DNA from 2 places in the Bacillus sp. PK3-067 genome. Region 2 is predicted to be linked to the other one. Evidence: riboswitches for the same ligand, from Rfam matches in the RefSeq annotation. Region 2 holds a riboswitch; the other holds the start of a gene.
The links. Region 2 has a riboswitch for thiamine pyrophosphate ahead of thiM (hydroxyethylthiazole kinase). Riboswitches for the same ligand answer to the same signal wherever they lie in the genome.

Region 1 (5,239 bases), 700 kb from region 2:
GAAAGTGTTGCTTACATTCTGTTTGCTGGTGAACGAGTTGATATCTAGATCGTGTTAAACGTTGAAGGGCAACGTATTTTTCCTCCTTGATAAGAAACTTATTATACCGTCCGGTTCGTAAAAAATCGGCAATACGGAAAGCATCTATTTTATCGGTCTTATCTTCTTCAAAGAGTTTTTTATACCGATGGATGGCTTTTGGATTTTGTACGACCACTTCCACGTCTAAAGCCCTCAAATCCTTATCTTCCGTTAGGAACATGGAAGGACGGAAACTATAGACGGAAGTAGATTCCATACCAATGACAATTTTTTTATAGTTGTACAACTGATGAAAATGGAGAACATCCTCCTTAATGGCGTTGGCACCATTCACATCGTTTGAAAGACAAATTTCTTTCAAAACAGTGTCATGACTGTCAAGAAAACATACATCAAGTTTTTCAGAGCTTACATCAATAGCTACGAATAATCTCAAAGAAAGGACCTCCTTTCTTTGAATAGTATTTGGAATGAGCTTGGATACTGTGGGGATCTCCCTAGAGTCAAAAACATAGCCACAACCTCGCGTATGAGTATTCAATGATTGCCTTCATCTAAGCTGCCCCTCCCACCATTATGAGAGGTAAGTGAAGGAAACCGATACAGCTTGTGCGTATGCAGTGCATTTTGGTCTGGGTCACAGTCTTTTAACGTGGTCGAACTACAGGAGGAGTAAGCATATTCCCGATGGATCCATTTCCGCACTTCCATTATCTGGGGAAATCCCCCAGTATCCAAGACTAAATTTTACCCATACATCATTTTTTTGATGTAGCTCTTGAAGATAAAAACTATTTAATTTTCAAGGAACAGTTATTAACTTAAAACTTATTATACGAGGAGGGTGTATCATGAAAAAAATATGCTTTGTATTAATTGTCGACGCTGGTATAAATTATGGTTCAATATTTTCTCTACCATTTTTAAGGAATCAGGATGATTTGAAGGAATATTTTTCTAAGTATTATGATGTTTCAATTAATTATATTAGGGATAAAAACTCAGTTGACTATTTGGTAGTTCCCAAACCGTGTCCAGCTTTTGATAATGAAAATAATCTTCCAATAATTGAAGTACCAGCAATCTTATTTATGGAAAAGAATTTTGAAAAAATAAAGACTTATATAGACAATTATTTTTCTAATAACTCATAAAGAAAATAAAAGTACAGTAAAAAGAAGTCCGATAAAAAACGAGTGGTGTAGAATATTTCTATTAATCATTCGTTTTTTATTATATTTACATATATTTTTTAAAAGAGGATTATAGACGTTCTGAAAAAAAATAATTATAACAAGAACAGTGTTCGTGCTACTATCTACGGTTATTTTTTGTACTAAGTACCCCTTTAACTAACAAGACAACAAAAAATAATTAACATATTAAGGAAATTACGTTACAATAAATGTAAGAGATTTTTCTTTGAGTTTTAGCTCTGAATAATAAAGATAGTTAAATCACTAAATGGAGGAGCAGGTCAATTTTGTTCCTTGTATAGTAAATTGTTACCTATCTCTATTGCAGGTTGTATGGCAGGTAACAGTAGCAGTTGTAGCGAAATACAGCAGAGACAAAGGCTCTTTGGCAAACGGGACTGATGAATGTATTTGGCAAGTAAAAAATGGTTCTTCCCGGAGTTAGTTGAAAAGTCTCATTCTCTCCAAAAGTAGAATCTTTGTCCGCAATGTGGAGAATTTGCATCGACCATACATGATTCTTTTAATAAGCTTTAACTTGTTTATGCTCCCTTCGGCAAGACCATTATTATTCTCATAAGTTACCGCATTTCTGACAGCTTCAATATCCCGGGCTAATCCATTCGTAAAGTTCTTAAACTCTTGTATATTAGTATTCTTAATTTTCTTAATACAATGGTTGAGATTCTCAACACTCTTTGTGGTGAAGATGTTTTTAAACTCCCATGTTAAATCATAAACTATTTTTACAATAGGGTGTTCTTCATAATTATTGTTGGTATTATAACGTATGTTCAAGCATATTATTTAACGTGGATGATTCCATAAAGAGAAAAAGAAATAACCTTTGCATTTTTCAGATTATCGTGTATGATGGGAAAGTATTGAAAATTAAATCAGTGATAAACTAGGGGTGCCTAACGTATGCGTAGGCTGAGAGAGAAGCGCGTGAACTTCTTAACCCTTTGGACCTGATCTGGCTCGTACCAGCGTAGGGAAGTTAACGGCTTTACATAATGATGTCTTTTATGAGCCAGGTCCTTATTTTTTTATGGACCTGGCTCTTTTTATTTTGGCATGCGCTGGCCATATCTCGTCCTTGTCACGAACAGGGGAGGCAACAAAGGTTATGAAACAGTCTGTTTCAGCTGAGCAAATTGAATTGAAATCGAGTTTACCAGGGAGTAAGAAAGTATATGTGGATGGACCACGCGCAGGCATGAAAGTGCCGATGCGTGAGATTGAACAAAGCGAAACGAACGGCATCCCAAATCCTCCAGTCCGTGTGTATGATACGAGCGGTCCTTATACGGATCCGGCGTATAAAGTGGAGCTGGAAAAGGGAATTCCAACGCCGCGTCATTCTTGGATCATGGAGCGCGGGGATGTAGAGGCATATGAAGGGCGCGAGGTGAAACCAGAGGATGATGGTGTGAAAGTGGCTTCGAAACATACACCTGTTTTCCCGCAAATGGATCGCCAGCCGCTTAGAGCGAAGCAAGGTGCAAATGTTACGCAAATGCATTATGCGCGTAATGGCATTATTACGTCTGAGATGGAATACGTTGCAATTCGTGAAGGAGTAGAGCCGGAGTTTGTTCGTAAGGAAATCGCAGAAGGCCGCGCTATTTTACCAGCGAATATTAATCATCCAGAAGCAGAACCGATGATTATCGGGCGTAATTTCCACGTGAAGGTAAATGCAAATATCGGAAACTCTGCTGTATCTTCTTCTATTGCAGAAGAAGTAGAGAAGATGACGTGGGCAACGCGCTGGGGTGCAGATACGATTATGGATTTATCTACAGGTAAAAACATTCATACGACGCGTGAGTGGATTATTCGTAATGCGCCTGTACCAGTTGGAACTGTGCCGATTTATCAAGCGCTTGAAAAGGTAAATGGAATTGCAGAAGATTTAACATGGGAAGTGTACCGTGATACGTTAATTGAGCAAGCGGAGCAAGGCGTTGATTACTTTACGATTCACGCTGGTGTATTGCTTCGTTACATTCCAATTACTGCAAAGCGTACGACAGGTATCGTTTCGCGTGGTGGTTCGATTATGGCGCAGTGGTGTTTATTCCATCATAAAGAAAACTTCCTATATACTCATTTTGAAGAGATTTGTGAAATTATGAAGCAGTACGATGTTTCGTTCTCTCTTGGAGATGGATTACGTCCAGGATCGATTGCAGATGCAAATGACGAAGCACAATTCTCTGAGCTTGAAACACTTGGCGAATTAACGAAAATTGCTTGGAAACATGATGTGCAAGTTATGATTGAAGGACCTGGACACGTACCGATGCACTTAATTAAAGAGAATATGGAGAAAGAGCTTGATATTTGTCAGGGCGCGCCGTTTTATACACTTGGGCCACTAACGACAGATATTGCACCAGGTTATGACCATATTACATCGGCAATTGGAGCTGCGATGATCGGTTGGTTTGGAACGGCGATGCTTTGTTATGTAACGCCGAAAGAACATTTAGGTTTGCCAAACAAAGATGATGTACGCACGGGTGTTATTACGTACAAAATTGCAGCGCATGCGGCTGATCTTGCGAAAGGACATAAAACGGCTCATCAGCGTGATGATGCACTTTCAAAAGCACGTTTCGAATTCCGTTGGCGCGATCAATTTAATTTATCTTTAGATCCTGAACGTGCGATGGAATATCACGATGAAACATTGCCTGCAGAAGGGGCAAAGACAGCTCACTTCTGTTCAATGTGTGGACCGAAGTTTTGTAGTATGAGAATTTCGCATGATATTCGTGAGTATGCAAAAGAAAATGATTTAGAAACGACAGAAGCAATTGAAAAAGGAATGAAAGAGAAAGCAGAAGAATTTAAAGAAGCTGGTAGTCATTTATATCAATAATATGTTACACCTCTTTACTTGATTGATCACACTGTAGTACCTAACTTTATTATAGAAGAATCCCCATTTGCTAAGACGGTAGCAAATGGGGATTCTGTTGTTTATAAGGCAAAGAAGAGATGTACCCAGTAGAATAAGAGGAATAGTGTGACGACTGTTGTGAGCGGGATAACGATAAGGGATACACTTAAATAGTCTTTCCATTTTACTTTAATTTTGTTTTGTTTCAGAATATACATCCAAATGAGTGAAGCTAGTGTACCAATTGGTAGTAATAGTGAACCGATGTCACTACCAATGATGTTTGCAAGATAGATTGTTTTTAATGTGACTGGATCTAGTCCCATTTCTGTTAATGTGATTGTACCAATCATAAGGGCAGGATGGTTATTGAAGACGTTAGAGAGGATGGATACAAGTCCGCCCATTGCAAAGCTAGCATAGAGTAGATGCTGATTCACAATTGGCTCGAGCCATTGTACAAGTGCAGCTGTTAATCCTGCGTTGTGGAGTCCGTAAATAATGACGTACATAGAGAAGGCGAAAATTAAAATGTGCCACGGTGTCTTTTTCAAAATGTCGACAGGATTTGTTCGTAAGTAGTACCATCTCCAAATGAGAAGAACGAGTGAACCAAGTACTGCAACGATTTCAATTGGGATGGATAAGAAGGATGCAACGAATAGAAGACAGCGCATCAGGAAGACGAAACCTAATACTTTTAACATGAATCTTGTCCGTTTTTGTTTCGTATCAACAGAATTATTTCCTTTTAGTGGATGGAAGTTTTTCGTGAAGAAAATTTCTTCAATATCATATGAAGAAACAGGTAATTTTTTCGGAAGTTTTTTCTTCAAAACTGTATACATGAGCCATGACATAAATAATAAGCCTAATGTTGCAGGTACAAACATCATAGCAGTATGCATATAAAGAGTCATATTAACGATATTTAATGCAATTAAGTTTACGATATTACTTACACCAATTGGTGCACTAGATGCGGTAGCGATTAAAGCTCCGCTTAATAAATAAGGAATTTGTTGATGTGGTTTTAATTGAAGGTTTTTTAGAAGAAGAATTAAAATGGGAGTTGTAATTAAAATACTAC
Region 2 (5,239 bases):
TATGTTCCCTGCAGTAAATGGATATTTCTTCATTCCAAACTATGGAACAATCGTTGCTGCTATTAACTTTGACCGTACTGGTACAACAGGTATCGGTAAATACGTATTAAATCATAGTTTTATGATTCCTGGCTTAATCGCAACATTTACTTCTATCGGAATTGGAATGCTCTTAATTTCAATTATGTTTTAAAGAAAAAGCACAAACCTTTATTTAAAAAGGTTTGTGCTTTTTTAATCAAATGTTTGTTTAAATTTTGGGGCAGTCTATTTCTCCATGTAGCACTTAAAATACTACACGTCCTTCCCTACAAACTTCTCTTTACTTCTTCAGCTAATTTTCTCGTACTTTCATACGCAGATTCAGCTAAACTAATTGCTGAAATAACTGAAACACCGTCCGCACCCGCTTCTATAACTGCCGCTGTATTTTCAATTGTAATCCCACCAATACCAACGATTGGCACTGTAATTCCTTGTTCTCTAAAATAGGCTAATCCTTTCGTTCCTTGAACCGCTTTCGTATCTTTTTTCGTACTCGTTGGGAAAATAGGTCCAACGCCTAAATAATCTGCTCCATTTTCGATTGCAAAGCGTGCTTCTTCAATTGTATGAGCAGATACGCCGATAATTTTATCTCCCATTTTTTCACGAACAGATGTAATTCCTTCATCATCTTGTCCGACATGAACACCATCTGCATCTAATTCAATGGCTAATTCTACATCATCATTTACAATGAAAGGAACACTATATTCATTACAAAGCGTCTGCAATGCTTTTGCAAAGCGCACTCTATCTTCTCCGATTAAAGAACCTTCCCCCTTCTCGCGAAACTGAAAAATTGTCACTCCACCATCTAACGCTTCTTTCAATACAGCTAAAGGATCCCTCGTGCAGTTATTACTTCCCATAATAAAATACACTTGCAATAGCTTAGACATTTTATCTATTTCAATGCGTGCCATTTCTTTCACTCCCTCTTACTCTAACTCCTCAATCTTTCCATACTTCTCAATATCACTAGAAGTAGTATTCGCTAACTGATTTAAAAATTCAATTTGGAAACTACCAGGTCCCTTTTCCACGGTCTTAGCAGCTGCCAGTTCCGAAGCTACACCATAAAACGTTAATGCTGCTACTGCTGCTTTTACATAATCTTTTTCCACTGCTACAAATGCTCCTATTACAGAAGTTAGTAAACAACCTGTTCCCGTAACTTTCGTTAAAATAGGGTGACCATTTCGAATAACAATAGTTCTCTCTCCATCTGTAACAACATCTTCTTTTCCAGTAATGACCGCAACTGTATTTAGTTCATCTGCTGCCTGCCTTGCAATACTTACAACATTGCCATTTCCAGTACCAGCGTCTACCCCTTTAATTTCCCATCTCTCATTAATAACGTTCGCTATTTCAGCTGCATTTCCGCGAATACTCGCTAATTCAATTTCAGCCGGAATATGTCTCGCAACTTCTGTCCGATACGATGTTGCTCCTGCACCAACTGGATCAAACAGTACTGGTACATTGTTCACATTTGCTGATTTACCGGCAAGTAACATCGCTTCTACTTCTTCAGGACGAAGTGTTCCCATATTTAATACTAACGCTCCAGCAATGCTAGCCATTTCTGCCACTTCTTCTTTTGCATACGCCATTACAGGCGATGCCCCAAGTGCCAACAAACCGTTAGCAGTAAAATTTGTTACAACAACATTTGTAATATTATGAACAAGCGGATTAGATTCTCTCACCAAATCCACTACTTTACTAATTTCTTTCATATTCATCCTTTTCATCTCCTAACTATAATGATGGGAGATACACAAAAAGACACTTTGCGCGTACGCAAAGTGCCTGAATATGTGCTTTTACACTCTCCCTACGCTGGCATTATCCAACAGGTTCAAATGGTCAATGACGGACTAGTAGCCATACTCTCAGTTTGTATCCACAAACTCCCATGTGTTTCTTATTCATCTACTTCAAAGTCTACTCTTATTCTAGTAAAATAACAAGTTCTTTACTTTTCTATTTGATATAGAGGCAACTGATAAAGTGAAACTTTAATCAGTTGGGATTTTGTTAACTCCATTAAAAACAGCTGAAATATGGAGCGAAACTGAATCTCAAGAAGATGTATGCTATATTTAACTTATGGAAATTTGAAAGGATGTTTTTAATATGTCAAAAAGCGTTGTAATCGCTGAAAAACCTTCCGTTGCACGAGATATTGCTCGTGTACTGAAGTGTGATAAAAAAGGAAACGGCTATCTTGAGGGTAATAAATATATTGTAACTTGGGCTTTAGGTCATCTCGTTACATTAGCAGATCCAGAAAGTTATGATGTGAAATATAAAAAGTGGAATTTAGAAGATTTACCGATGCTACCTGAGCGTTTGAAATTAACGGTTATTAAACAAACTGGTAAACAATTTAATGCTGTAAAAAGTCAGCTACTTAGAAAGGATGTAAATGAAATTATTGTAGCGACAGATGCTGGACGTGAAGGAGAATTGGTCGCTCGCTGGATTATTGATAAGGTTCGCATTAATAAACCGATCAAACGTCTATGGATTTCATCTGTAACCGATAAAGCAATTAAAGATGGTTTTGCAAATTTAAAACCAGGTAAAGCCTATGATAATTTATACGCTTCAGCAGTTGCGCGTTCAGAAGCTGACTGGTATATCGGTCTTAATGCAACTCGTGCTTTAACGACTCGCTTTAATGCCCAGTTAAATTGCGGCCGTGTACAAACCCCTACTGTTGCTATGATTGCTAGTCGTGAAGATGAAATAAAGAACTTCAAAGCTCAAACTTACTACGGCGTCGAAGCTCAAACAATGGAGAAGCTCAAACTTACTTGGCAAGATGCAAATGGCAATAGCCGTAGTTTTAATAAAGAAAAAATCGATGGTATTGTAAAACGTTTAGATAAACAAAATGCTACTGTTGTGGAAATTGATAAGAAACAGAAGAAGTCATTCTCTCCTGGTCTTTACGATTTAACTGAATTGCAACGTGATGCGAATAAAAAGTTCGGTTACTCTGCTAAAGAAACATTAAATATTATGCAAAAATTGTATGAACAGCATAAAGTACTAACGTACCCTCGTACAGATTCACGCTACATTTCATCTGATATCGTTGGAACACTTCCAGAACGTCTAAAAGCATGTGGTGTTGGAGAATACCGTCCCTTCGCACATAAAGTATTACAAAAGCCTATCAAACCTAACAAATCATTTGTTGATGATAGTAAAGTAAGCGATCATCATGCGATTATTCCAACAGAAGGATACGTTAACTTCTCAGCATTCACAGATAAAGAACGCAAAATTTATGATTTAGTTGTAAAACGTTTCTTAGCTGTTTTATTCCCAGCATTCGAATACGAACAACTAACGTTACGCACAAAGGTCGGCAATGAAACATTCATTGCACGCGGAAAAACGATTTTACATGCTGGTTGGAAGGAAGTATACGAAAATCGATTTGAAGACGATGATGTAACTGATGACGTAAAAGAGCAGATTCTACCTCACATTGAAAAGGGCGATACATTAGCTGTAAAGTTAATTATGCAAACATCAGGTCAAACAAAAGCACCTGCACGATTTAACGAAGCGACTTTACTTTCAGCAATGGAGAATCCTACAAAATATATGGATACGCAAAATAAACAACTTGCTGATACGTTAAAATCGACTGGTGGATTAGGTACTGTAGCGACACGTGCAGACATTATCGACAAGCTATTCAATTCATTCTTAATTGAAAAACGTGGTAAAGATATTCACATTACTTCAAAAGGTCGCCAGTTACTTGATTTAGTACCAGAAGAATTAAAATCTCCTACACTAACTGGTGAATGGGAACAAAAACTTGAGGCTATCGCAAAAGGTAAATTGAAAAAAGAAGTATTCATTTCTGAAATGAAGAACTATACGAAAGAAATCGTTTCTGAAATTAAATCGAGTGATAAAAAATATAAACATGACAACATTTCAACGAAGTCTTGTCCAGACTGCGGTAAACCAATGCTAGAAGTAAACGGCAAAAAGGGAAAAATGCTCGTATGCCAAGATCGTGAATGTGGTCATCGTAAAAATGTATCTCGTACAACAAACGCTCGCTGTCCGCAATGTAAGAAGAAACTAGAATTACGTGGTGAGGGTGCAGGCCAAATTTTCGCATGTAAATGTGGCTATCGTGAGAAATTATCAACATTCCAAGAACGACGTAAAAAAGAATCTGGAAACAAAGCCGATAAACGCGACGTTCAAAAATATATGAAACAACAGAAAAAAGAAGAAGAACCATTAAATAACCCATTCGCAGAAGCATTAAAAAAATTAAAATTTGATTAAACAAAAAGGTTCCTACCTCTATCGGTAGGAACCTTTTATTTTAGTGAATGATTTTACTTCCTTTTGCATTCTCAACAAATTTTTCACTTGATTTGTTAATTGGTGTTTTCAGTAATAACGCAGCAACAATCATAACTACTACGAAAGCACTTAACACAAGTAAATCTCGCGTTACGATATCCCAAAGCATTCCGCCAACTGTTTCACGAATTGCGCTAATTGCGTATGTGAATGGTAAGAACGGATAAATCGCTTGGAAGAACGCTGGTGTCATTTGGATTGGGAATGTTCCGCCCGATCCTGCTACTTGTAGTACAAGTAAAATGATCGCCATCGATTTCCCAACGTTTCCGAAAATAGAAACGAGTGAGTATACGATACAAACGAAGACTCCTCCAATAAATAAACTAAATAACACAAACCAGAACTTATCGACTACGTACGTACCGAGTAAGAATATATCTCCCATCGATACGATAAACGCTTGTGAAAGACCTATCGTTAAGAATGTTAATAAACGTCCGAAGTAAATTTCATGGCTCTTATAATTCGCGCCCTCTTCGTGTACTTCTACCGTTAATAATGAAACCATTAATAATGCGCCTACCCATAATGCAAGCACTGTATAGAATGGTGACATCGCTGAACCGTAGTTCGGCATCGCAAATAATTTATTTTCTTTTAAATTTACTGGATTCGCAAAGTAATCACTTTGCTTTTCAACATCATTTTTCAATAAGCGTATAATGTCTTTTAAATCCTCTTCAGATTCAAAATCACGAATTTTATCTGCTAATTCTTTAATCTTTTTCTCAGTAGCTGGCATTTCAGCTTTAATGTCTGCTAATTTCTTTTTACCATC

Region 1: linked by a shared signal. The riboswitch ahead of thiC (phosphomethylpyrimidine synthase ThiC) and the one ahead of thiM (hydroxyethylthiazole kinase) in region 2 are both predicted to bind thiamine pyrophosphate.

What each region holds. Positions count from the first base shown of each region.
Region 1 covers NZ_CP096490.1:5,132,612-5,137,850, reverse strand. Annotated here, with positions in the region: gene M1D73_RS26550 (IS110 family transposase) at 1-478, opposite strand, end outside; gene M1D73_RS26545 (hypothetical protein) at 894-1,196, shown strand; gene M1D73_RS26540 (transposase) at 1,680-1,949, opposite strand; partial or broken gene M1D73_RS26535 (L-lactate permease) at 1,995-2,066, shown strand; TPP riboswitch at 2,138-2,253, shown strand; gene thiC (phosphomethylpyrimidine synthase ThiC) at 2,368-4,128, shown strand; gene M1D73_RS26525 (arsenic transporter) at 4,230-5,239, opposite strand, start outside.
Region 2 covers NZ_CP096490.1:411,955-417,193, reverse strand. Annotated here, with positions in the region: gene M1D73_RS02200 (anaerobic C4-dicarboxylate transporter family protein) at 1-193, shown strand, start outside; gene thiE (thiamine phosphate synthase) at 309-968, opposite strand; gene thiM (hydroxyethylthiazole kinase) at 984-1,793, opposite strand; TPP riboswitch at 1,866-1,978, opposite strand; gene topB (DNA topoisomerase III) at 2,188-4,377, shown strand; gene M1D73_RS02180 (YhgE/Pip domain-containing protein) at 4,418-5,239, opposite strand, start outside.